DNA from 3 places in the Mesorhizobium sp. WSM4312 genome. Region 3 is predicted to be linked to each of the others. Evidence: predicted binding sites of a transcription regulator. Region 3 holds the regulator's gene; each other region holds the start of a gene.
The links. Region 3 encodes PhoB, which activates phosphate uptake and scavenging genes when phosphate is short. Its sites were predicted from a motif close to TGTCATNNANCTGTCAT; they were not measured.
Positions count from the first base shown of each region.

Region 1: the regulator PhoB is predicted to act here: its motif matches at 2,058-2,074, upstream of CK228_RS10265 (esterase-like activity of phytase family protein).
Region 2: the regulator PhoB is predicted to act here: its motif matches at 3,880-3,896, upstream of CK228_RS27750 (alpha-D-ribose 1-methylphosphonate 5-triphosphate diphosphatase).

Region 1 covers NZ_NSFU01000005.1:291,504-298,580, forward strand. Annotated here, with positions in the region: gene CK228_RS10260 (L,D-transpeptidase) at 1-398, shown strand, start outside; gene CK228_RS10265 (esterase-like activity of phytase family protein) at 473-1,942, opposite strand; partial or broken gene CK228_RS10270 (glycine cleavage T C-terminal barrel domain-containing protein) at 2,269-2,499, shown strand; gene CK228_RS10275 (trimethylamine methyltransferase family protein) at 2,511-4,058, shown strand; gene CK228_RS10280 (hypothetical protein) at 4,264-4,578, shown strand; gene CK228_RS10285 (LacI family DNA-binding transcriptional regulator) at 4,597-5,622, opposite strand; gene CK228_RS10290 (Gfo/Idh/MocA family oxidoreductase) at 5,817-6,848, shown strand; gene CK228_RS10295 (sugar phosphate isomerase/epimerase) at 6,845-7,077, shown strand, end outside.
Region 2 covers NZ_NSFU01000019.1:104,588-111,664, reverse strand. Annotated here, with positions in the region: gene CK228_RS27770 (EAL domain-containing protein) at 1-1,378, opposite strand, end outside; gene CK228_RS27765 (class I SAM-dependent methyltransferase) at 1,697-2,731, shown strand; gene CK228_RS27760 (hypothetical protein) at 2,704-3,069, opposite strand; gene CK228_RS27755 (PfkB family carbohydrate kinase) at 3,043-3,855, shown strand; gene CK228_RS27750 (alpha-D-ribose 1-methylphosphonate 5-triphosphate diphosphatase) at 4,080-5,306, shown strand; gene CK228_RS27745 (hypothetical protein) at 5,377-5,577, opposite strand; gene CK228_RS27740 (substrate-binding domain-containing protein) at 6,129-7,077, shown strand, end outside.
Region 3 covers NZ_NSFU01000006.1:238,226-245,302, reverse strand. Annotated here, with positions in the region: gene phoU (phosphate signaling complex protein PhoU) at 1-632, shown strand, start outside; gene phoB (phosphate regulon transcriptional regulator PhoB) at 652-1,341, shown strand; gene CK228_RS11885 (hypothetical protein) at 1,430-1,693, opposite strand; gene CK228_RS11880 (ROK family protein) at 1,783-3,027, opposite strand; gene xylF (D-xylose ABC transporter substrate-binding protein) at 3,301-4,341, shown strand; gene CK228_RS11870 (sugar ABC transporter permease) at 4,486-5,817, shown strand; gene CK228_RS11865 (ATP-binding cassette domain-containing protein) at 5,831-6,643, shown strand; gene CK228_RS11860 (CHASE domain-containing protein) at 6,794-7,077, shown strand, end outside.

The DNA.
Region 1 (7,077 bases), on a different contig from region 3:
GCGCCGTGGTCCAGGCGCGGAAGAAGTGGCCGGTGTGGACGCCGCCGCCGGAAATGATCCAGCGCCGGCCGGAACTGGCGAAATTCAAGGACGGCATGCCGCCAGGCCCGCAGAGCCCGCTCGGCGCCCGCGCGCTCTATCTGTTCCGCGACGGCAAGGACACGATGTACCGGCTGCATGGCACGCCAGAATGGGATTCCATCGGCAAGAATGCCTCGTCGGGCTGTGTGCGCTTCATGAACCAGGACATCATCGACCTCTACAGCCGCGTCAACGGTCCCGCGCAGGTCTTCGTGCGGCCCAACCTGTCGGCCGCCGGCAAGATCATGGCGGTGTCGAGCAGGACGGCTGAGCCGATCGATGCCGGCGTGCCGAAGGACGCGGAGTTCTTGAAGTAAGTACCTTCACGATCGACGGTTCGACCGGAATACTCAGGCGGACGCGCCATGCGCGTCCGCCTGGATCGTACTGATTATTTCCTGGCGAGGCCGGGAAGCGTGACCTGATAGACCAGGAACATGGTGTCGACATTGGCGCCGTCATCGGCCTTGTAGGGGGCGCCGACCTGGAAACCGTCCTGGGCGAGGAAGTCGTTGTCATTGGCGACGAACAGGAAATAGTCGTCGGGCAGCTGTGGATCGAGCACGCTGGCCAGCGACATTGCTTCCCACTTCTCGGACAGGTTGTTGTGGTCGTTCGGCGCGCCATTGTGCAGGCCGAAGCGGTTGAGCTGCGCATTGTCGTTGATGTCGATGAACGGCGTCAGCCTGGCCGGCGTCACCGACGGATCGAGCACGCCCTTGGGCGCGACCGGCTTGTCGGCGGCGTCGAAAGGGCTGCCCGCGATGTCGGTTGCGGCCGAAACGTCGACGACAAAGATCTGGCGCAGAAGCGAGCTGTCGCTCTTGACGCCCTGGCCGTTGCCGCTGTCGCGCGTCAGCATCAGGAAGGACGTGTCCGACAGCGCCACGATCTCGCTTTGCGCGGCGACCTTGGTCTTGCCCTTGGCGTCCTTGAACACCGGCAGCGGCACGACATATTCATGCGCCAGCTTGAGATGGGCGAGGTCGGAAGCGTCATAGACCAGCGCCCTGGTGTTTTGCCGGGTCGAACCTGAATCGCCGCCATCCTGCCGGGTCGCCGACTGCAGCACCGCGATCAGGAACTTGCCGTCCGGCGTCATTGCCATGCCTTCGAGGCCCTGGTTGTTCTGGCGGCCGGTCTCGGGATCCTTCGGATCGGGCTCGGCGGCACCTGGACCCGGATTGTCCGAGGAGAAGTTGGGCGCGCCCTTGCGCATCGGCACCAGGGCCGCCGGCGGCTGGGTCGCCGACAGCAGGCGGCCCTGCGCCGAGAAGCGGTAGATGTTGGGGCCATATTCGTCGGAGATGAACATCGAGCCGTCCGGCAGGCGCACGATCGCTTCGTTGTCGAGGGCGAGCTTGCCATTGGTGGCGGCGGGCAGCATCGGCATGTCGCCTGCGGCGGCACGCACATCCGACAGCGGATCGAGCCCGGTGGCATCGGCGCCCTTGTCGTCGGTGAGAAGCATGGTGTCGGTGAGCGTCGCCTTGACTTCGGTCTGTTGCTGGCCAGCGGCGCCTGCTGCTGCCGGCGTGAACTCGATGCCGATCGTGTTGAGGCGCGGTCGGTAGTCGGTGGTGCCGGCGACATTGTAGCCGCGATCCGGCAGCAGCCAGAGCGAACCCTTGTAGGTGCCCGCATCACGCGTCCAGCTCGATGTGTCGATCGCCATGCCGGAACCCGAGCCGAACGTCTCGCCGAATTTGTCGCGCTGTGCGGCCGGGATGCGGCCGACGCCGACCAGGCCCTTGTTGACGAGGCCGCCGACGGTCGCGGTGCCGTCGGCAAGCGCCGGCGTGAGCGCGGTGAACAAGGCCAGCGCGACGCCGATCCAGGCGGTTCGGTGGAGATGTTTCATGGATGATCCTCTTTGTGACAGATGCGCCGGAGCGGCCGAAGAGCGAAAAAGCTGAAAGAGGCGGTACATCGATGCTGCCGCGCGCCGCCCCCGAAAAGCGGTCTACGGCGCGAACATGATGCTTGCGTGACAGTGCGGCATGCCTGAACGCCGGCGTGTTCACAGGCCGAGAAAAACACGCGCTCTGGCGGAAGAATGGATGATCCCACGCATCGTTCGGGTGCGCAAGCGCAATACTGGACACTTATGTCTAGTGTGCATATGGTGTGCTTCTGACAGACCGGGAGGGAGGCCTTCAAGTCGCACAACCGCGCAGTCGTCATCGGGCCGACGCCGGCGGCTTCGAGCCGGTCTGGCGCGATGGCCGGCGCGTCGGCTTCGTCACGTCGGGCGGCTTTGGCTACACGATCGGCAGGAGCGTCGCGCTGGCGTTGGTCGACGCCGATTTTACCGAGGAGGGGACGGCGCTTTCGGTGCACATTGTCGGCGTCGAACGGCCGGCTCGCGTCGTCGCGCCGGCGCCCTACGATCCCTCGGGCAAGGCGATGCGGCAATGAGGAGGATTTCGATGATCGAGGCACGAGACAGCAGGCGCGAGCGCCGGCGTGGACGCACGGGCGAAGCCGGCAGCGAAAGCAGCCGCCGGCCCAACTACCGGTCTCTGAAGAACCCGTTCTTGCCGCAGCCGATCTTTTCGGATGACCAGGTGGCTTCCATCCACGACACGGCGCTGCGTGTGCTGGAGGAACTCGGCATCAAGGTGCTCTTGCCACAGGCGCGGGAGATTTTCGCCCGCGCCGGTGCGCTTGTGGAGCCGGACACCGACATGGTGCGCATCGGCCGCGACATCGTGGCCGCGGCATTGGCCTCGGCGCCAAAATCAATTCCAGCGCTGGCGGGCGACCGCAGCCGCGATCTTTTGCTCGAACTCGGCTCGATGACGTTCCTCGCCGGCGCTGGCGCGCCGAACGTCACCGATCTCGAACGCGGCCGCCGGCCGGGAACGCTCGGCGCCTTCGAGGAATTGACCAAGCTCATCCAGCATTTCGACGTACTGCACATGCTTTGCCCCTGCATCGAGCCGCAGGATGTCGACAACCGTTTTCGCCACTATGCCGTCAACCGCGCGCAGTTGACGCTGTCCGACAAGTTCCCCTTTGTCTTCGCGCGCGGCACGCCGCAGGTCGAGGATGGCTTCGAGATGATCCGGCTGACGCGCGGGCTGTCGGAGGATGAATTCCGCGCTGGCGCCCATTGCTACACCATCATCAACACCAATTCACCGCGCCAGCTCGACATTCCGATGGCGCAAGGCATCATCGACTTCGCCCGCGCCGGGCAGGTCCTGGTCATCACGCCGTTCTGCCTGGCAGGCGCGATGGCGCCGATCACGGTCGCCGGCGCGCTGACGCTGCAGCATGCCGAGGCGCTGGCCGGTCTGGCACTGGCGCAGATCGTGCGTCCGGGCGCACCCGTGCTCTACGGTTCCTTCTCCTCCAATGTCGACATGAAGTCGGGCGCTCCGGCGTTCGGCACGCCCGAGCACGTCAAGGCGACACTGGGGGCCGGCCAATTGGCACGCTTCATCGGCCTTCCCTGGCGTTCGGGCGCCGGCAGTGCCGCCAACATTTCCGATGCGCAGGCCGCCCATGAGTCGCAGTTCGCCCTTTGGGGCTCGGTGCTTGCCGGCGCCACCGTCTGCGTCCACGCCGCGGGCTGGCTGGAGGGCGGCCTGAGCGTCTCCTTCGAGAAGCTGATCACCGACATCGAGGCTGTGCAGTCGATTGCCGAGCTTTGCGCGGCAACGCCTGGCGACGACGATGCGATCGGTTTCGAGGCCATCGCCGAAGTGCAGCCGGGCGGGCATTTCTTCTCGGCCGGCCACACGATGGCGCGCTACCGCACCGCATTCTATGAGCCACTGGTGGCCGACTGGTCGAATTTCGGCAACTGGACGCAAAGCGGATCAAAGACCGCCAGCGAGCGCGCCACCGGTATCTGGAAACGCATTCTTGCCGATTTCGAGCCGCCCGCTTCAGCTGCGGCGACCGCCGGAGTGCTCGACGAATTCATCGCGCGCCGCACGCAAGAGGGCGGCGCGGCGCCGGTTTCGTGAGCGGCGAGTTTTCGCGCGAGACACCTGGCCTTTGCCGCGACGTTCGCCGCGTGATCGGTGCCGGGGTCATTGGCAAGCGGTGCCGTTCTCCGGACCCATCCAGATTTCGCCGGCGCCGCTGGAGCGGGCGCTGGCGGAATTGCAGCGGTGATGCGGAACCGGCGGCATTCCCGGGCATTCATGGGAATGAACCACGGAGGACGACATGGGTTTCGACCAGTATCACGAACCGCCTGAAGAAATGTCGCAGAAGGTGCGGACCTTTGCCCGCATGATCACCTCGCTGATCGAGGAGGCGGAAGCGATCGGCTGGTACGAACAGCGCATCTCGGTGGAGAAGGATGCGCAAGCGCGGGCCATCATGCAGAACGCGCAAGGCGAGGAGTTCAAGCATTTCGGCATGGACCTGGAATTCCTGCTGCGCCAGAAGAAGGACTGGCGGGCGGAGTTGAAGGAAATCCTGTTCACCACTGGCGACATCGTCAAGGCCGGCGAGCGGGGCGAGAAGAAGGTGGATTGATAGGCTTTACGAGCGCCATCAATCGCTGTCGCGCGCGACCAATTCCAGCGGCCAGACTTCGTGAATGATACGCGGGCCTTCCGGGCCGGCGAAGGCGGGAAGCGAGGCCAGCAGCATTTCGGCCAGGCGCCGGCCCATCGGCTCCAGCGCCGGGCGGAAGGCGGTCAGCGCCGGGGAAAAATACCGGCAGAGCGGCGTGTCCACGATCACGGTCACCGCGATGTCGTGGCCCGGCCGGATGCCCATCTCGGCCAGCGCCTTGCAGCCGCCGAGGGCCATGGCGTCGTTGTTGAAGATGATGGCCGTCGGCCGGTCCTTTGCCAGCATCACGCGCGGCGTCACCTGGTAGCCGCCGGCCTCGTTGATGAAGCCGTCGGCGATCAGCGCGGGGTCGGCCTCGATGCCGTGCCGTTTCAGGGCTTTGCGGTAGCCGTTCAGAAACAGATGGCCGAAATTGAGATTGAGGGAAGGGCGGATGGCGGCGATATGGCGGTGGCCGCGCGCCACCAAGCGGTCGACCGCATCGCTGCCCGCCTTCTCGAAATCCAGGTCGAGCGAGGGATAGGCCTTGCCGCCGCTGCGGCTGCGGCCGAGCGTGGCGAAGGGGAAGCCGACCTGTGTGAGATAATCGATGCGTTCGTCCTCGCGCCGCGTCCAGGCCAGCAGCACGGCATCGGCGCGGCGGGTCTCGACGACGCGGCGCAGTCGCTCCTGCTGATAGTCGCCCGGCGCGCCCATCACCACGGTCAGGTCGAGTCCGCTTTCGGCAAGGCGGCCTTGCAGCCCGATCAGGAAGGGAATGAAGAACGGTTCGCCATATTGCTGGTCGCCGGGATGCGGCTGCAGCATGAAGGCGATCGAGTGGGTCGCGCCTTGCCTGAGACTGCGGCCGGACTGGTTGGGTGAATAGTTCAGCTTCTTGGCGGCGTCGAGCACGCGCTGGCGCGTGTCGGCATTGACGTCGGCGCGGCCGTTCAGCGCCCGCGATACGGTGCCGATCGAAATGTTCAGGTGACGCGCTAGGTCGTGGATGCTGGACGCCAAAGACTTTCTCCCCCGAGCTTCGCTAGCATTGGCCGGTGCCGAGGCCAAGGCGAAAGACGATTTTCGTGAGCGGCCAATTGACATTCTACGCTATCGGGTGTGTTCTCGTAAACGTTTACGGAAAAACGTTTACGGTGATGCCGTGGATGCCGTGACGATCGGTCTGGAGGGACCGAGCGGAGGAGGAACGCCGGATGATGAATGTCGTCCTCGTCGGCTGCGGCGCGATGAGCAGGCAATGGCTCGATGCCGCGAGGCAGATCGATGGGCTTGCCATTGTCGGCCTTGTCGACCTCGACGCCGAGCGGGCGAAGGCGAGGGCGCACGAATACGACCTCACCGGCATTGTCATCGGCACCAGCCTCGACGCGGTGCTCGACCAGACCAGGCCCGACGCCGTGTTCGATGTCGTGGTTCCCGCCGCCCGGCGCGAAGTCGCGCTTTCGGCCTTCGCCCACAATTGCCATCTCCTGACCGAAAAGCCGCTGGCCGACAGTCCTGAAAACGCGCGCGCCATCGTCGAGGCGGCCCGCCGGGCCGGGCGCATCCATGCCGTCGTGCAGAATCGCCGCTACGTCGCCAATGTCAGGCGCATCCGCCGCTTCCTGGACTCCGGCGCCATTGGCGCGACGACCAGCATCCATGCCGATTTCTTCGTCGCGCCGCATTTCGGCGGCTTTCGCGAGGAGATGGCGCATGTCTTGCTGCTCGACATGGCGATCCACACTTTCGACGCCGCCCGCTACATGGCCGGCGGCGAGCCGGCCGGCGTCTACTGCCAGGAATGGGAACCGGCCAATTCCTGGTACCGGCAGGGCTCGTCGGCAAGTGCGGTCTTCGATCTCGGCGGCGGCAAGGTCTTCACCTATGCCGGCTCCTGGTGCGCCGACGGTTTTCGCACCAGCTGGGAAGGCAGCTGGCGCATCGTCGCCGAGCGCGGCAGCCTCATCTGGGATGGCCATGACCTCTTGACGTCGGAGGTGGTCGCGACGGGCCGCGATGGGCTGTTCGCCAAGACCCAGCCGATCGAGGTCCCGCCGCTCGATCCAGCCGACCGCGTCGGCGGTCATCTCGGCATCATCAGGGATTTCATGCACGCCATCGAGACCGGCACCGAGCCGGAGACGCGCGGCACCGACAACATCAAAAGCCTGGCCATGGTTTTCAGCGCCATCGAGAGCGCCGAAACCGGACGCCGCGTGGCGATTTCACAGGGAACACCATGATGCCAAACCCGCTTCTCGACATCAGGATCGGCACCATGGTGCGGGCCAACCTCGACGACCCGGCGGCGTATATCAAGCAGATCCTGCCGCTCGGCTTCGAGAGCATCCAGCCCTTCTTCTGGCAGACGCTGGGCGGCAAGGATCTTCCGCGCCTTGCCGGCGAAATCCGCGAGGCGATCGGCGATGCCGATGTCGTCGTGTCTTCCCTCGGCGTGTTCGGCAATCCGCT
Region 2 (7,077 bases), on a different contig from region 3:
CGCCGGTGCGTTCCGCCACGGGAATGAACAGGCTCGGCGGAACCAGGGTTCCGTCCAGCATCTTGAGACGCATCAGCGCCTCCACCGCTTCGACGCGGCCCGACACGACATCCTGGATGGGCTGGTAGACGAGTGAAACGAGGCCCTGGCCGATCGCGATCTTCAGCAACGCCGCGAGGTTCTCGCTCTCGTCGCTGCTCTGCGGATCGGTCGGGTCGAACAGCCTGGCGCAATTGCGGCCGCTGGCCTTTGCCAGATAGAGCGCGCGGTCCGCCTCGTGGATGATCTTCTCCAGCTTGGCGCCGGCCTGCACCCTGGTGAAGGCAGCGCCCACGCTCGCCGTCACGATCGAAATGCCGTCGCGCCTGAGCTCATGGGTGATCGCCAGGGTCTCCACCGTGCGGCAAATGGCTTCCGCCAGTTCCGCGACCTGGTCCTTCTTGTCCATGCGGGCGAGCACGATGAATTCCTCGCCGCCATAACGCCCGATCGAGCCATTGTAGTTCTTGATCAGGTCGCTCAGCGCGTTGGCCACATGGATCAGGCAGCGGTCGCCTTCCTGGTGGCCGTAGCAGTCATTGAACTTCTTGAAGAAGTCGACATCGATGAGGATGGCCGCGAAGCCGTTGCCAAGCTTTTGCCAGTCGCTCCAGTAATCGCGCAGCTTCTCGTCGATCGCGCGCCGGTTTTCCAGGCCGGTGAGCGGATCCGTCCGCGACAGTCTGAGCAGGGCCTTGCCGCGTTCGGTGGCCTCCTTGTGCTGGATCTTGGCTTCCAGCGCGTTCAGGAAGACGTTGTAGCGCTCCTCATTCAGCTTCCAGTTCACATAGGAGGTGAAGGTGAAGCACGAAACATAGAACGTCCCGAACACCATCTTGTATGTCAGCGAGGCGGGCAGGAAATAGTTCACCACGTACAGGATGCACAATATGATCGTCGACGTTATGATCGACACCTTGAAGCTGAACGTGAAAAATAGATTGGCACTCATCATGAAAATGGTGCCGAACACCATGTAGTAGGCGACGGTTTCCTTGTTGGCGCCCAGGGATGCCGGGAACAACCAGCCGACATAGCCGAAGATGATCGCCGCGGCGCAGGTCACGTCGAGCCACTCCGTCGCCACGCCCCGGCGAAGCTGTGTTTCCAGGGTCAGCAGAGCGGTCAATCCGACCGCGAAGCGCGCCGTGATCGTGTAGGCCGCCACGTCGGGTATCAGCAGCAGGTCCGACACCGAAAACAGCACATAGATGACGACGGCGATCCAGAGCCCAGGCCTGGCGTCTTTCCTTCGCTTCGCCAGGGCTTCGGCGCGGTAGAGGATGCGCAGTTCCGCCACCCCCAGTTCCTGGCGCGGATCATACGGTTCCACATCCACCGTATCGGCCGATCTGGACGACGCGCGTTCGCTCACAAATCCCCGGGTTGGGGGATTTTGCGCTCCGAACTCTCTTCCAGCTTCTGCCCCCACGCAGGACGACTCCTTGGGACGCGACACGATCGCCACGCGGTAAAATGCGATGGCGCCAGACAAGTTTGCGTTAACTCGGACCCAGAATCTTATCCGCAATATCGCTAATAAACTGAGATGGTTAGCGGGAAATTAATCATAACAATAAAATGCGCCCGAAGCGCCGTTGGCAAATGGAGCATTCTACGCAATAAGTTAACTGACTGTTAACCAAGGAGTCCTGGTGTGCAAACCGTGTTCGATGGGCAAAGCCTGATTACCGCAGAGATTATCGCCGGCAGCCTGCCCCGGGGTAAGCTCGAGCATCACGGTGAAGAGTTCGAAACCGCACGTGCGGAACTGGCGCTCATCCTCCACGCCACACAGCAGCAGATCGAGCAGCAGAAATATCCCGCCGAGATCGTACGCCGGCTTCTGTCGCTGCTCAGCGCGCTGCGGGCCAAGGTGCATCCCGACGTCTGGCTGGCCTTGATACCGGTGGCGCAGAACCATCCGATCCTGAAGTATTTTCTGGAGGATCCGCTGACGAACTGGTCCTTCACCAAGCCGAGGGGCTATTCCGGCGACGCGCAGCTGCTCGACTACATCTATTGTGACCCGCACGTTGCCGAGAGTGTGGCCAACGCCTCGGAGATCGGCAAGGCGCTCTACAGCCATACCCAGAACGTTCCGTCATGCGTGGCAGCACGCGAACGGCGCGATCTCCTGACCCGCTATGTCGACGAGGCGGCGGCCAAGAACGGACCCGAAACCGAGGTTCTGGCCATCGCCGCCGGCCATCTGCGCGAGGCCAATCGCTCCGTCGCTCTGGCCGAGGGCCGTCTCAAGCGCTGGGTCGCGCTCGACCAGGATCCGCAGAGCGTCGGGCTGATCGCACGCGACTTCCAGGGCACCGCGGTCGAGGCCGTCGACGGCTCGGTGCGGACCGTGCTGACGCGGGGCCACAAGCTCGGCAAGTTCGATCTCATCTACGCCTCGGGCCTCTACGATTACCTCCAGCACAATGTCGCCGTGAAACTCACCAAGACCTGCCTGCAGATGCTGAAGCCGAACGGCACATTCCTGTTCGCCAACTACGCCGAGGGCACCCCTGACGCCGGCTACCGCGAAACCTTCATGGACTGGGTGCTGCTGCTGCGCTCGGAGGTCGACATGTGGAACATCGTCAACGCCAGCGTCGACCGCAACGCGGTAGAGGCCAAGGTGTTCTTCGGCGAGAACCGCAACGTGCTTTACGCCGTGATTGAGAAGCGCGGGTAAGCAGGCGGCGCGGGCATCCGGGAATGCCTGCGTGAATTGTTGGCTGTGTTTGGCTGAGAGGCGACCTTCGCCTCCTGGCCGCTTTCCGCCTCATCGCGGTTCTGGGAAGCCCTGAGCGGTTCGTCGGGCAGGCGCAAGGCCATGGCGTGGACGGTGTCTCCGTCCGTGCCGACGCCGGAACGCTTGACGAAGACGCGCTTGTCGACGGTGACGCCGACCCCGGTCATAGTGCGCCAAGAGCATGCCCGTGCGGCCTCATCGCCGATGCACTGGCGCCAGGCCTGGCGACCGAAGACCGAACGCAGGGGATCATGGGCAGAGTCATCGTTGTCGGCCACGTCAATCACGACCAGGTCTGGTCGCTGTCGGGGCCCCTCGCCTCGGGCGCGCGCCTCACCTATTCCGATCGTGTTGTCAGGCTTGGCGGCGGCGGCTTCCACACCGGCACCCGGCTGGCGAAGCTCGGCAATGATGTCCGGCTGATCAGCAATCTGATGGACGACGGCCATGGCCGGGCAGCACTCGCCGAATTGCGGGCGAGCGGCATCGACACCGGCTACGTCACCATGTGGGCCGGCGAAACCCGGTTCACCGAAATCCTGCTCGAGCCGAACGGCGAGCGCACCATTTTGAACACCAGCGGCCAGCTGCGCCCTCTCTTCGCCGCACCGGAGCCTGTCAGTGGCGACGCCGCCTATCTCAACGCCCTGGTGCTCGACGACGGTCTTGTTGCCTCGCTGCGGACGATCCCGCTGGTGGTCTCGCAGTTTCCGCTGCGCAGCACCTCGCACCGCCCGGCCGACATCGTCATCGGATCGCGCGCCGACTTTCCCGGCGAGAACACGCACGCGATCTGGGAGCGGGCATCAAGGATTGCCGGGCCTCGCCTGAGGACGCTGGTGCTGACCGATGGAATGCTGCCGATCTCGCTCTATGACGGCGAGGCGCTCAATCACGTCACGCCGCTGAAGCAGGTCTCCGTGCCCGACACGATCGGCGCCGGCGACTGCTTTGCGGGGATCTTCCTGCACGGCCTGCTGCAAGGGCTGACCCTTGAGCTTTCCGCCGAACAGGCCAGCCGGCAAACCGCCGAATGGCTGTCGGAACGATCACGTACCGGCTGAATTAGTGGCTCCGGCAAGGCCGGCTTTCATGAAAATGTCATAAAAATCAAATGGAAACCAGCATTCGAGTGAACTAGAAAACATGTCCTGGAGAGATCGTGATCGAGGCGTCGGCAAGCCGGCGCATCGTCGCCATGATCGGCGTCTTCATCATCCCAACGATGTCGCCGACCTTGTCGCCCGCGCAATCCACCTTGAAATCGCTGCCTTGCAAGAGACATGACATGTGGCTGAGTGAATTCGAAATTGTCCTGCGCGACCGCGTCATCCCGAACGGCGCCGTCAGGATCGAGAACGGCCGGATCGCCGAGATCCGCGAGAAGCCTGTCGGGCACGCCGACATCGAGGGCGGCGGCCGCCTGCTGCTGCCCGGCTTCATCGACATGCATGGCGACATGGTGGAGAGGGAAGTCGAGCCGCGCATCGGCGTGCATGTGCCGATGCGGATCGGCATTGCCGAGCTCGACAAGAAGCTCGCCTCCTGCGGCATCACCACCGCCTATGCCGCGCTCTCCTTCATCGGCGCCAGCGTCACCAGCGGCGTGCTGCGCTCGGAAGACCATACGACAGAAATCATCGGCACCATTGCCGGGTTGAAGGACCACCTGTTGGTCGACCACCGCATCCATGCCCGCTTCGAAGTGACCTTCACCCCGGCGCTTCCCACGCTGCGGAAGCTGATGGACGCCGGCAGGCTGCACCTGATCTCGCTGATGGACCACACGCCCGGACAGGGTCAATACCGCGACGTCGAGCTCTACATTGCCCGCATCGCCAAGGAGCGCGGCATGTCCGTTGCCGCGGCCTCGGAGGTCGTCGGCAAGCGCATGGCGGGCCGCGAAGGGCAAGGCGATGTGCTGAACGCCCTGCAGGACCTGTCGGCGCGAGCCCAAGCCGCCGGCATCGTGCTCGCCTCGCATGACGACGACACGCTGGAAAAGGTCGAACTGGTGCATGGCCTGGGCGCCGCGCTCAGCGAATTCCCGGTGACCCTGGAAGCGGCGCAGGAGGCCCGCAGGCTCGGCATGCATACTGCCATGGGGGCGCCCAACGCGCTGCGCGGCGAGTCCTATTCCGGCAATCTTTCCGCCCGGCAGGCCTATGAAGCCGGGTTGCTCGACATGCTGGCCAGCGACTACCATCCGGCGTCCATCCTGCCGGCCGTGCTCGGCCTGGCGGAGCTGCGAGGCAATGGCCTCGCGGCGGCGGCGGCGCTGACAAGCGCCAACCCGGCCAACGCCCTGGGGCTCACCGATCGCGGCGCCATCGAGCCCGGCCTTCTGGCCGATTTGGTGGTGGCCGACCGCCATCCCGTGCCACGCGTCCGCGCCACCTTCCGCGCCGGCCGCATGATTTACGGTGATGGCACGCTTGCACCAGCGGGCAAGGCAGAACGCGTTGGCCCGGTCGCGGCTGAACGGCTACCTGCTGCCGCCCGGGAAAGCGCGTAGCGCTTTCCCGGGGAATTGCATCAAAACAAGGTTGGAGCAGTTCGCCGTTTCCGGGAAACGGTGAACTGCTCTAAACGTCGAGCACGACCGTCATGCCGCGCACCTCGGCCATTTCCAGCAGCATGTCCTGCAAGGTTTCGATGGTGTGCGCCGCGCCGGTCAATGCCAGCAACTCGGTGATACTCTCTCTCATGGAAATGACCGCGACTCCGGTCTTCTCGGAAAGCAGCCGTCCGATGGCCGTGCGGATCATGGCATTGTGGTCAGGCATGATTCCCCCCTTTCATGCTGGATGACGGTAAAAGCCTTCTCAAACGGCATGCTTTTCCACAACTTCTGCGAGCTTTAGCTTACGCTTGCAAGCCGTTTTGGTATGTCTGATCTCCAGTATTTTTCTGACAGTTGCTCGGCGGCGACAGCGACGGCAGCACCCATGGATTGCCGCTTGGCGGCAAACGGGCCGGCGGCGGTGCGACAGAGCCTGGTGAGAGCCCCGCCCCTGCCGAGCCGGCAATTCCGGAAATCTGTCGAAAGCGGCCCAACGAGCCAAAACCGCTTCGCACCATTTTAAATCTTGACGCGTGTCAATTTTTTATCAAACATGCGCAAATGCTGATGGGGCTAGGTCAGCGCTCTGGGAGGAGAAATGCCTGGCATGGAAAAGGTCCCGACCGGGTCCGTCGTCCGCGAGACGTTTGGCGTTCGCCGGGCCGCGGGCCGCGCGGCGTTGCCGATGCAGGCATGGTTCTCGCAGCACCGGCCACGGACGTCCGTGGGCTTGCCGACAAGACACATCCAACAATCAAGAAGCGGAGGAACAAAATGCGCATCTTCAACGGCCTGACGCTTGGCGCGGGCCTGCTGGCAACCATCGTCTCGGCCCACGCCGGGGACGCGGCCAAGGTCGCGGCCATCGTCAAGGGCCTCGACAACCCCTTCTTCCAGACCATGCAGAAGGGCATCGAGGAGCAAGGCAAAGCCAGTGGCGTCAATGTCAGCGTCCAGGCCGCCGCCAATATGGGCGACGCCACCGGCCAGGCCGACCGTCTGACCGCCATGGCCATGCAGGACTTCGATTGCTACCTGGTCAACCCGATCAGCGTCTCCAACCTCGTCCAGGCGCTGGTGCCGGTCGCCCAGAAGAAGAAGCCGATCGTCAACATCGACTCGACCATCGACCCCGAACAGGCAAAGGCCGCCGGCTTTGCCGTCTCGACCTATATCGGCACCGACAATGTCGCCGCCGGCGCGCTGGCCGGCGAGGAAATGCTGAAGCTGGTGCCGAAGGGCTCCAAGGTGGCGCTGATCGCCGGCATCGTCGGCGATGTCGGCTCCAATGCCCGCATCAAGGGCTTCAAGCAGGCCGTCGAAGGCAAGCTCGAGGTGGCGGTGATGGTGAGCGCCGACTGGGATCGTGAGAAGGCGTTGACCGCCGCCACCGACATCCTCGCGGCGCACCCCGATCTCGCCGGCTTCTTCGCCGCCAACGACATCATGGCGCTCGGCGTCGAACGCGCCGTGCAGACCTCGGGCAAGGACGTCAAGGTGATCGGCCTCGACGGCATCGTCGACGCGCTGAAATCGATCGCGGCGGGCGAACTCACGGCCACCGTCGCCCAATATCCCTATGTCGTCGGCGCCATGGGTGTCGAAGCCTGTGCGTTGGCCGCCAAGGGCAAGGAACTGCCCGCCAACGTGCCCGCACCCGTGCTCCTGATCAACAAGGACAACGCCGACGCCTCGCTGAAGAACTTTCCGCGTCCCGGCGGCG
Region 3 (7,077 bases):
TCGCCGGCTCGATGGTCGGCGGCGCCACCAAGGCGCTGCTGAACTCCGACAATGCGCTCGCCCAGCGCGTCGTCTCCGACGACGCCATCATGGATGCGCGCCAGCGCGAACTCGACGACCGCGCCATCACGCTGATTGCCAAGCGCCAGCCGATGGCCGATGATCTGCGCCATGTCGTCGGCTCGATCCGCATGGCCGGCGACCTCGAACGCATTGGCGACCTTGCCAAGAACATCGCCAAGCGCGTCGGCACTGTCGGCCTCAGCGCCACGCCGCGCGACCTCTCGCATTCCATCGACGCCATGGCGCAGCTGGTGCTGATCCAGGTGCAGGGCGTCATCGAGGAGTATGCGGCGCGCGATGCCGCGGCACTGGCGAAGCTGCGCGCCGACGATGAGCGCATCGACGTCAAATACACCTCCGTCTTCCGCGAACTGCTGACCTATATGATGGAAGATCCGCGCAACATCACGGCTTGCACGCATCTGTTGTTCTGCGCCAAGAATCTCGAACGCATCGGCGACCACGTGACCAACATCGCCGAGAATGCGTACTATGTCCTGACCGGCACGCAGCTGCCCGCCAACCGTCCAAAACAGGACGAGACGGCGATGTCGGCGCCGGCGGCCTGAGCGCAGGGGTACCCAATCGATGATCGCACCACGCATCATGGTGGTGGAGGATGAGGAGCCGCTCGGCGTGCTCCTCCGCTACAATCTGGAATCGGAGGGTTACCAGGTCGAGGTGGTGACACGCGGCGACGAAGCCGAAATCCGCCTGCAGGAGAACGTGCCCGACCTGCTCGTGCTCGACTGGATGGTGCCGGCGGTATCCGGCATCGAGCTCTGCCGGCGACTGCGAATGCGGCCAGAGACCGAGCGGCTGCCGATCATCATGCTGACCGCGCGGGGCGAGGAAAGCGACCGTGTACGCGGGCTTTCCACCGGCGCCGACGACTATCTGGTCAAGCCGTTCTCGACGCCGGAATTCATGGCCCGCATCAAGGCGCTGCTGCGCCGCGCCAAGCCGGAAGTGCTGTCCAGCGTGCTCAAGGTCGGCGATATCGTGCTCGACCGTGAATCGCACCGGGTCTACCGCAAGAAGAGCGAGATCCGGCTCGGGCCGACCGAATTCCGCCTACTCGAATTCATGATGCGCCATCCCGGCCGCGTGTTCTCGCGCAGCCAGCTGCTCGACAATGTCTGGGGCGAGACGATCTACATCGACGAGCGTACCGTGGACGTGCATGTCGGCCGGCTGCGCAAGGCGGTCAACAATGGTCGCATGCCGGATGTCATCCGTACCATTCGTGGGGCGGGCTACGCGATCCGGGAAGACTAGAGCTTGCCTCATCCCGATAAAATCGGGATGAGGCTCCAAGATCGAAACTCCAATCAGCAGGTCGTCGCCAATGCCGTGAAGAGGGTGATCAGCGGACTTCGACTTCTCCCAACAGATGTTGCCGCCTCATCTCCTCTTCGACCCATACAGCAACGCGCTGGAGCTTTGAATGTTTGATGTCTCGAATGATCAGCTGCGTAGTGGCCGCGTCGACCTCGCCGATAATAATTTCGCCCCAGCCGTTGGTTCGCAGGAAGCGGTAGACGTCCTCGCCGAAGTTGCGAACACGATGGACGAGGCCGTAAAACTCGGCCTGATCTATGTTGAAGTTGATCACCAACGAACGGGACATCAGCAGATCATACAGGCAGACACATTGCCAATTGATGTCGCAACGGGCCGAACGCGGTCGTTCAGAATGATCGAGTTTCGCCCTGACCGTCAGGCAACGTTCTTTCCGGCACCCGTTCTTGCCTGCACGCCCGGCGCGAAAATCTCCTGGTCGACGAAGGTCAGCGCGCGCATGGCGCAACCTTCGCGAATCAGCGGCAGTTCGTTCGGTTCGGTGTCGAACGAGATCGATTCCGAGTGCTGGCCACCGGCGGTCTGGGCGATCGCCTCGCGCAATGCCGGCTCGATGAGATCGAAGGCGGCGGCGCTGACGCCGACCATGGCAACGGGCGCCGGATCGATCAGCGCGAACAGGCTGCCGAGGCCGTAACCCAGCGCCTCGCCGGCCTTGCGATAGGCTTCGCGCTCGGGTCCGTCCCGTTCCCGTGCCGTCGCGGCCAGCGCCCGCATCTGCGCGTCGCTGACATCGGCCACCGGCTCGGTGTCCTCGCCGAGCTGCCTGGCATTGCGCCAGATGGCGTAATTGCCTGCATAGGCCTCGACACAGCCGCGCCGCCCGCAGCGGCAGAGCGCGCCGCCGGGCCGATGGATCATGTGGCCGAACTCGCCGCCCGAGGAATGGGTGCCGGTGAACAGCTCGCCCTTCAGCACCAGCCCCATGCCGATGCCGTGCGAAAGCAGGATGGCGATGAAGTCGTCGCGGTAGCGCTCGGGGTCGCGCCTGCGCAGCGCCACCGCCATCATGTTGCAGTCGTTTTCCATGGTGGCGGGGATGCCGAACTCGGCTTCGAGTATGTCGGCGAAGGCGATGTCGGTCTGCGGCGTGATCGGCGACCACAGCATCGCCCGGGCCTCGGTATCGGTGATGCCCTGGATCGCCAGCGCGATGCGGGCGACGCTGCGCACGTCAATGTCGGGATCCTCGAGGCGCCGCCTTACGATGGCCACGCATTCGCCGATCAGCGCCTCGCGCGACATGGTCAGCGTGTCCAGCCGGCGCTGTTCTTCCGATATCACCTGGCCGGCATAGTCGATGACTGCGACCGACAGGAAATTCAGCGACAGCACCACGGTCATCACAGCCGCGGCCTCCGGAGTGAGGCCGAGGCCGACCTGCGGCCTGCCGCGTTTCAGCGCGCCGGCCTCGCTCGGCTTGCCCTCGGCCAGGATGCCTTCGCCGATCAGGTCTGAGGAAATCGCCGATATGGTCGAATGGCTGAGGCCGGTGGTCGCGGCGATCTCGGTGCGTGAGGGCCGGCCAGCCTGGCGCACGGCCGCGATCACCATCGCGCGGTTGCGCCGGCGCAGATCGTCGTGGCGGATTCCGACCGACATGTTTTTTCACATCCTCCCGGTCGCCGCGGTTCTTCCGGCCTCCCTCGAACGCTGCCGGCGACACGGTCAAATACTGGCAGAAGCGGCCGGTGCTGTCATTTATTTATTGCGAAGCTCGAAAAAAATTCAGAGGGACATCAAAATCCATCAGAATCGTTGTTGACAGCGTTCCGGTGTTGGATCAGTGTTTTTTCGGGGCTCGAAAAAATAGGGCCTCTGTGCCGGCCTTAGGGCCAGTTTGGTCGCGCCATACGCGGCGCAGGGAGGAATATCATGAAGAGATTCACGGCCGCCATCCTGGCGGGTGTCGCCATGTCGCTGACGCTTGCGTCGGTCGCGCAGGCGAAAGACAAGGTCATCGGCGTTTCGTGGTCCAACTTCCAGGAAGAGCGCTGGAAGACCGACGAGGCCGCCATGAAGAAGGCGATCGAGGCCGCCGGCGACAAGTACATTTCCGCCGACGCGCAGTCCAATCCCGGCAAGCAGCTTACCGATGTCGAGAGCCTGATCTCGCAGGGCGCCAATTCGCTGATCATCCTGGCCCAGGATGCCTCGGCCATCGGCCCGGCCGTGCAGAAGGCGCTGGACGAAGGCATTCCGGTCGTCGGCTATGACCGCCTGATCGAGAACAAGGACGTCTTCTACCTGACCTTCGACAACAAGGAAGTCGGTCGTTTGCAGGCCAGCGCGGTGTTCAAGGCCAAGCCGGAAGGCAACTATGTCTTCATCAAGGGGTCGGGCGCCGATCCGAATGCCGACTTCCTGTTCGCAGGCTCGATGGAAGTGCTCAAGGCCGCCATCGACAGCGGCAAGATCAAGAATGTCGGCGAGGCCTATACCGACGGCTGGCTGCCTGCCAACGCCCAGAAGAACATGGAGCAGTTCCTGACCGCCAACGACAACAAGGTCGACGCGGTCGTCGCGGCCAATGACGGCACCGCCGGCGGCGTCGTCGCGGCGCTGACGGCGCAGGGGCTTGCCGGCACCGTGCCGGTCTCGGGGCAGGACGGCGACCATGCCGCGCTGAACCGTATCGCGCTCGGCACCCAGACCGTGTCGGTGTGGAAGGACGCGCGCGAACTCGGCAAGAACGCCGCCGAGATCGCCTCGCAGCTGGCCGACGGCAAGAAGATGACCGATATCGCCGGTGTGAAGGACTTCACGACGCCTGGCGGCAACACCGTCAAGTCGCTGTTCCTGACCCCGGTCGCCATCACCAAGGACAATCTCAACGTCGTCATCGATGCCGGCTGGATCAAGAAGGACGAAGTCTGCGCGGGCGTTGCCGCCGGCAGCGTCGCCGCCTGCAACTAAACGGCGCAATACCGTTCGATATCGACGCCGCGGCCCAAAAGCCGCGGCGTTTCTCAAGGGGCTTCCCGCTTCAAATGACCGCGGAAAGCAAATAGCATCCATGTTCGGTACCCGCGCCAGACGGTAAACCGGTGGGAGGACAGCATGACCGACACGACCTCTAATCAACCGGTCGGCAGCACGGCAGCGGACAGGGCGCGTGCATCCGAACTCAGCGCCGTCGGACGGTTCCTCAAGGCTACCGAGCTCGATACGCGCATGCTCGGCATGATCGGCGCGCTGCTGGTCATCTGGGTCGGCATCCACATATTGTCGGGCGGGCTTTTCCTGACGCCGCGCAATCTGTGGAACCTGTCGGTGCAGACCTCGTCGGTCGCGATCATGGCGACAGGCATGGTGCTGGTTATCGTCATGCGCAACATCGACCTCTCGGTCGGATCCGTCGAAGGCGTGATCGGCATGATCATGGGCGTGGCGCAGGCCGAATTCCTGATCCGCGTCGTCGGTTTCCAGCTTGGAAACCCCTGGCTCTGGATCATCGCGCTGGCGGCCGGCGTGGCGCTTGGTCTCCTGATCGGCGCGTTCCAGGGCTTCATCATCGCCTATATGGAGGTCCCGGCCTTCATCGTGACGCTGGGCGGCCTGCTGGTCTGGCGCGGCATGGCATGGCTGATCACCAGCGGGCGCACGGTCGCGCCGCTCGACACGACCTTCCAGCTGATGGGCGGCGGACCACGCGGCTCGATCGGCGCCACCGCCAGCTGGATCGTCGGTGTCGTCGCCTGTGTGGCGGTCGCCTTCATGCTGCTCAACGGCAGGTCGCAGCGCAAGCGGTTCCACTTTCCGCTGCGCCCCGTTTGGGCCGAGACCTTGCTTGGCGTGGTTGCCTGCGCCGCTATCCTTGGCGCCGTCTGGATCGCCAATTCCTATCCATGGCCGATCGGCATCGTGCGCCAGTACGCCCAGCAGAACGGCATTACCGTTCCCGAAGGCGGGCTGTACATCGCGCATGGCATTGCCATACCGGTGCTGATGGCGGTGGCCGTGGGCATCATCATGACCTTCATCACCAAGCGCACGCGTTTCGGCCGTTATGTTTTCGCCATTGGCGGCAATCCGGAGGCGGCCGAACTTGCCGGCATCAACACCCGCTGGGTGACCATGAAGGTGTTCATGATCATGGGCGTGCTGGCCGCGGTCAGCGCGGCGATCTCGTCGGCCCGGCTCAACGCGTCGACCAATGCGCTGGGCACGCTGGACGAGCTTCTGGTCATTGCCGCCGCCGTCATCGGCGGCACCTCGCTCGCCGGCGGCTCCGGCACGGTGATGGGCGCCATGCTGGGCGCGCTTCTGATGCAGTCATTGCAGTCGGGCATGGTGCTGCTCGGCATCGACTCACCGCTGCAGAGCATCGTCGTCGGCGCCGTGCTGGTCATCGCGGTGTGGCTCGACACCGTCTATCGCAAGCGGGTTTAGGGGAGAAACGATCATGGCCGACAAAATCGCTCCCACAACTGCCCCCGCTGGCACGCCGCTGATCGACATGCGCAACATCTCGATCGCCTTTGGCGGCATCCGCGCCGTCGACGATGCTTCGATCGATCTTTTCCCCGGCGAGGTCGTGGCGCTGCTCGGCCATAACGGTGCCGGCAAATCGACGCTGATCAAGATCCTGTCGGGCGCTTACAAGCGCGATGCCGGCCAGATCTTCGTCAATGGCGAGGAGGCTTCGATCTCCAACCCGCGAGACGCCAAGAAATACGGCATCGAGACCATCTACCAGACGCTCGCCTTGGCCGACAATGTCGACGCCGCCGCCAATCTGTTCCTCGGCCGCGAGCTGATGACCGGCTGGGGCACGCTCGACGACGTTGCCATGGAGGCCGAGGCGCGCAAGGTGATGGGCCGGCTCAATCCGCGCTTCCAGCGCTTCAAGGAGCCGGTGATCAAGCTGTCGGGCGGCCAGCGCCAGTCGGTGGCAATCGCGCGCGCGATCTTGTTCAACGCCCGCATCCTGATCATGGACGAGCCGACGGCAGCCCTTGGTCCGCAGGAGACGGCGCAGGTCGGCGAACTGGTCAGGCAGCTCAAATCCGATGGTATCGGCATCTTCCTGATCAGCCACGACATCCACGATGTCTTCGAGCTGGCCGACCGGGTCTGCGTGATGAAGAACGGCCAGGTCGTCGGCACCGCGCGTACCACCGATGTCACCCAGGACGAGGTGCTGGGCATGATCATCCTGGGCAAATGTCCTCCGGGCGCCATCCCCGGGCCGGGTGCGCTGAAGATCGCCGCCTGAGGCCTGCCGACGGCCCGAAATGGGCTGATCGGCATGGCCGGTTGCCGCTCACACGATATGCCAGTGATCGCGATGGCTTGGCCTTGCCATTGTGTTGGCCTGATGACTTGCCCATAAAGGTCCGGTATTGCTCATGGACCGCATCATCCGTTGAAGAAACTCTTTCCAATCGTTGCGTTCATCGCCGTAGCGCTGATCAGCATGACCATGGCGGGGTTCGCCTATTTCGCGACACAGGAAGCCTCCCGCATCAAGTTCGAGGCGGCGGCCGACGACGCCCTCAACCGGATCGAGAGCCGTATCGACCTGCATTTGTCGCTGCTGCGGTCGACACAGGCCCTGTTCGACGCCCGCAATGGGGATATTTCTCAGAGCGAGTTCAAGGCGTTTTTCAACGCGCTGGACATCGACAACAATTTCGCCGGCCTGCGTGG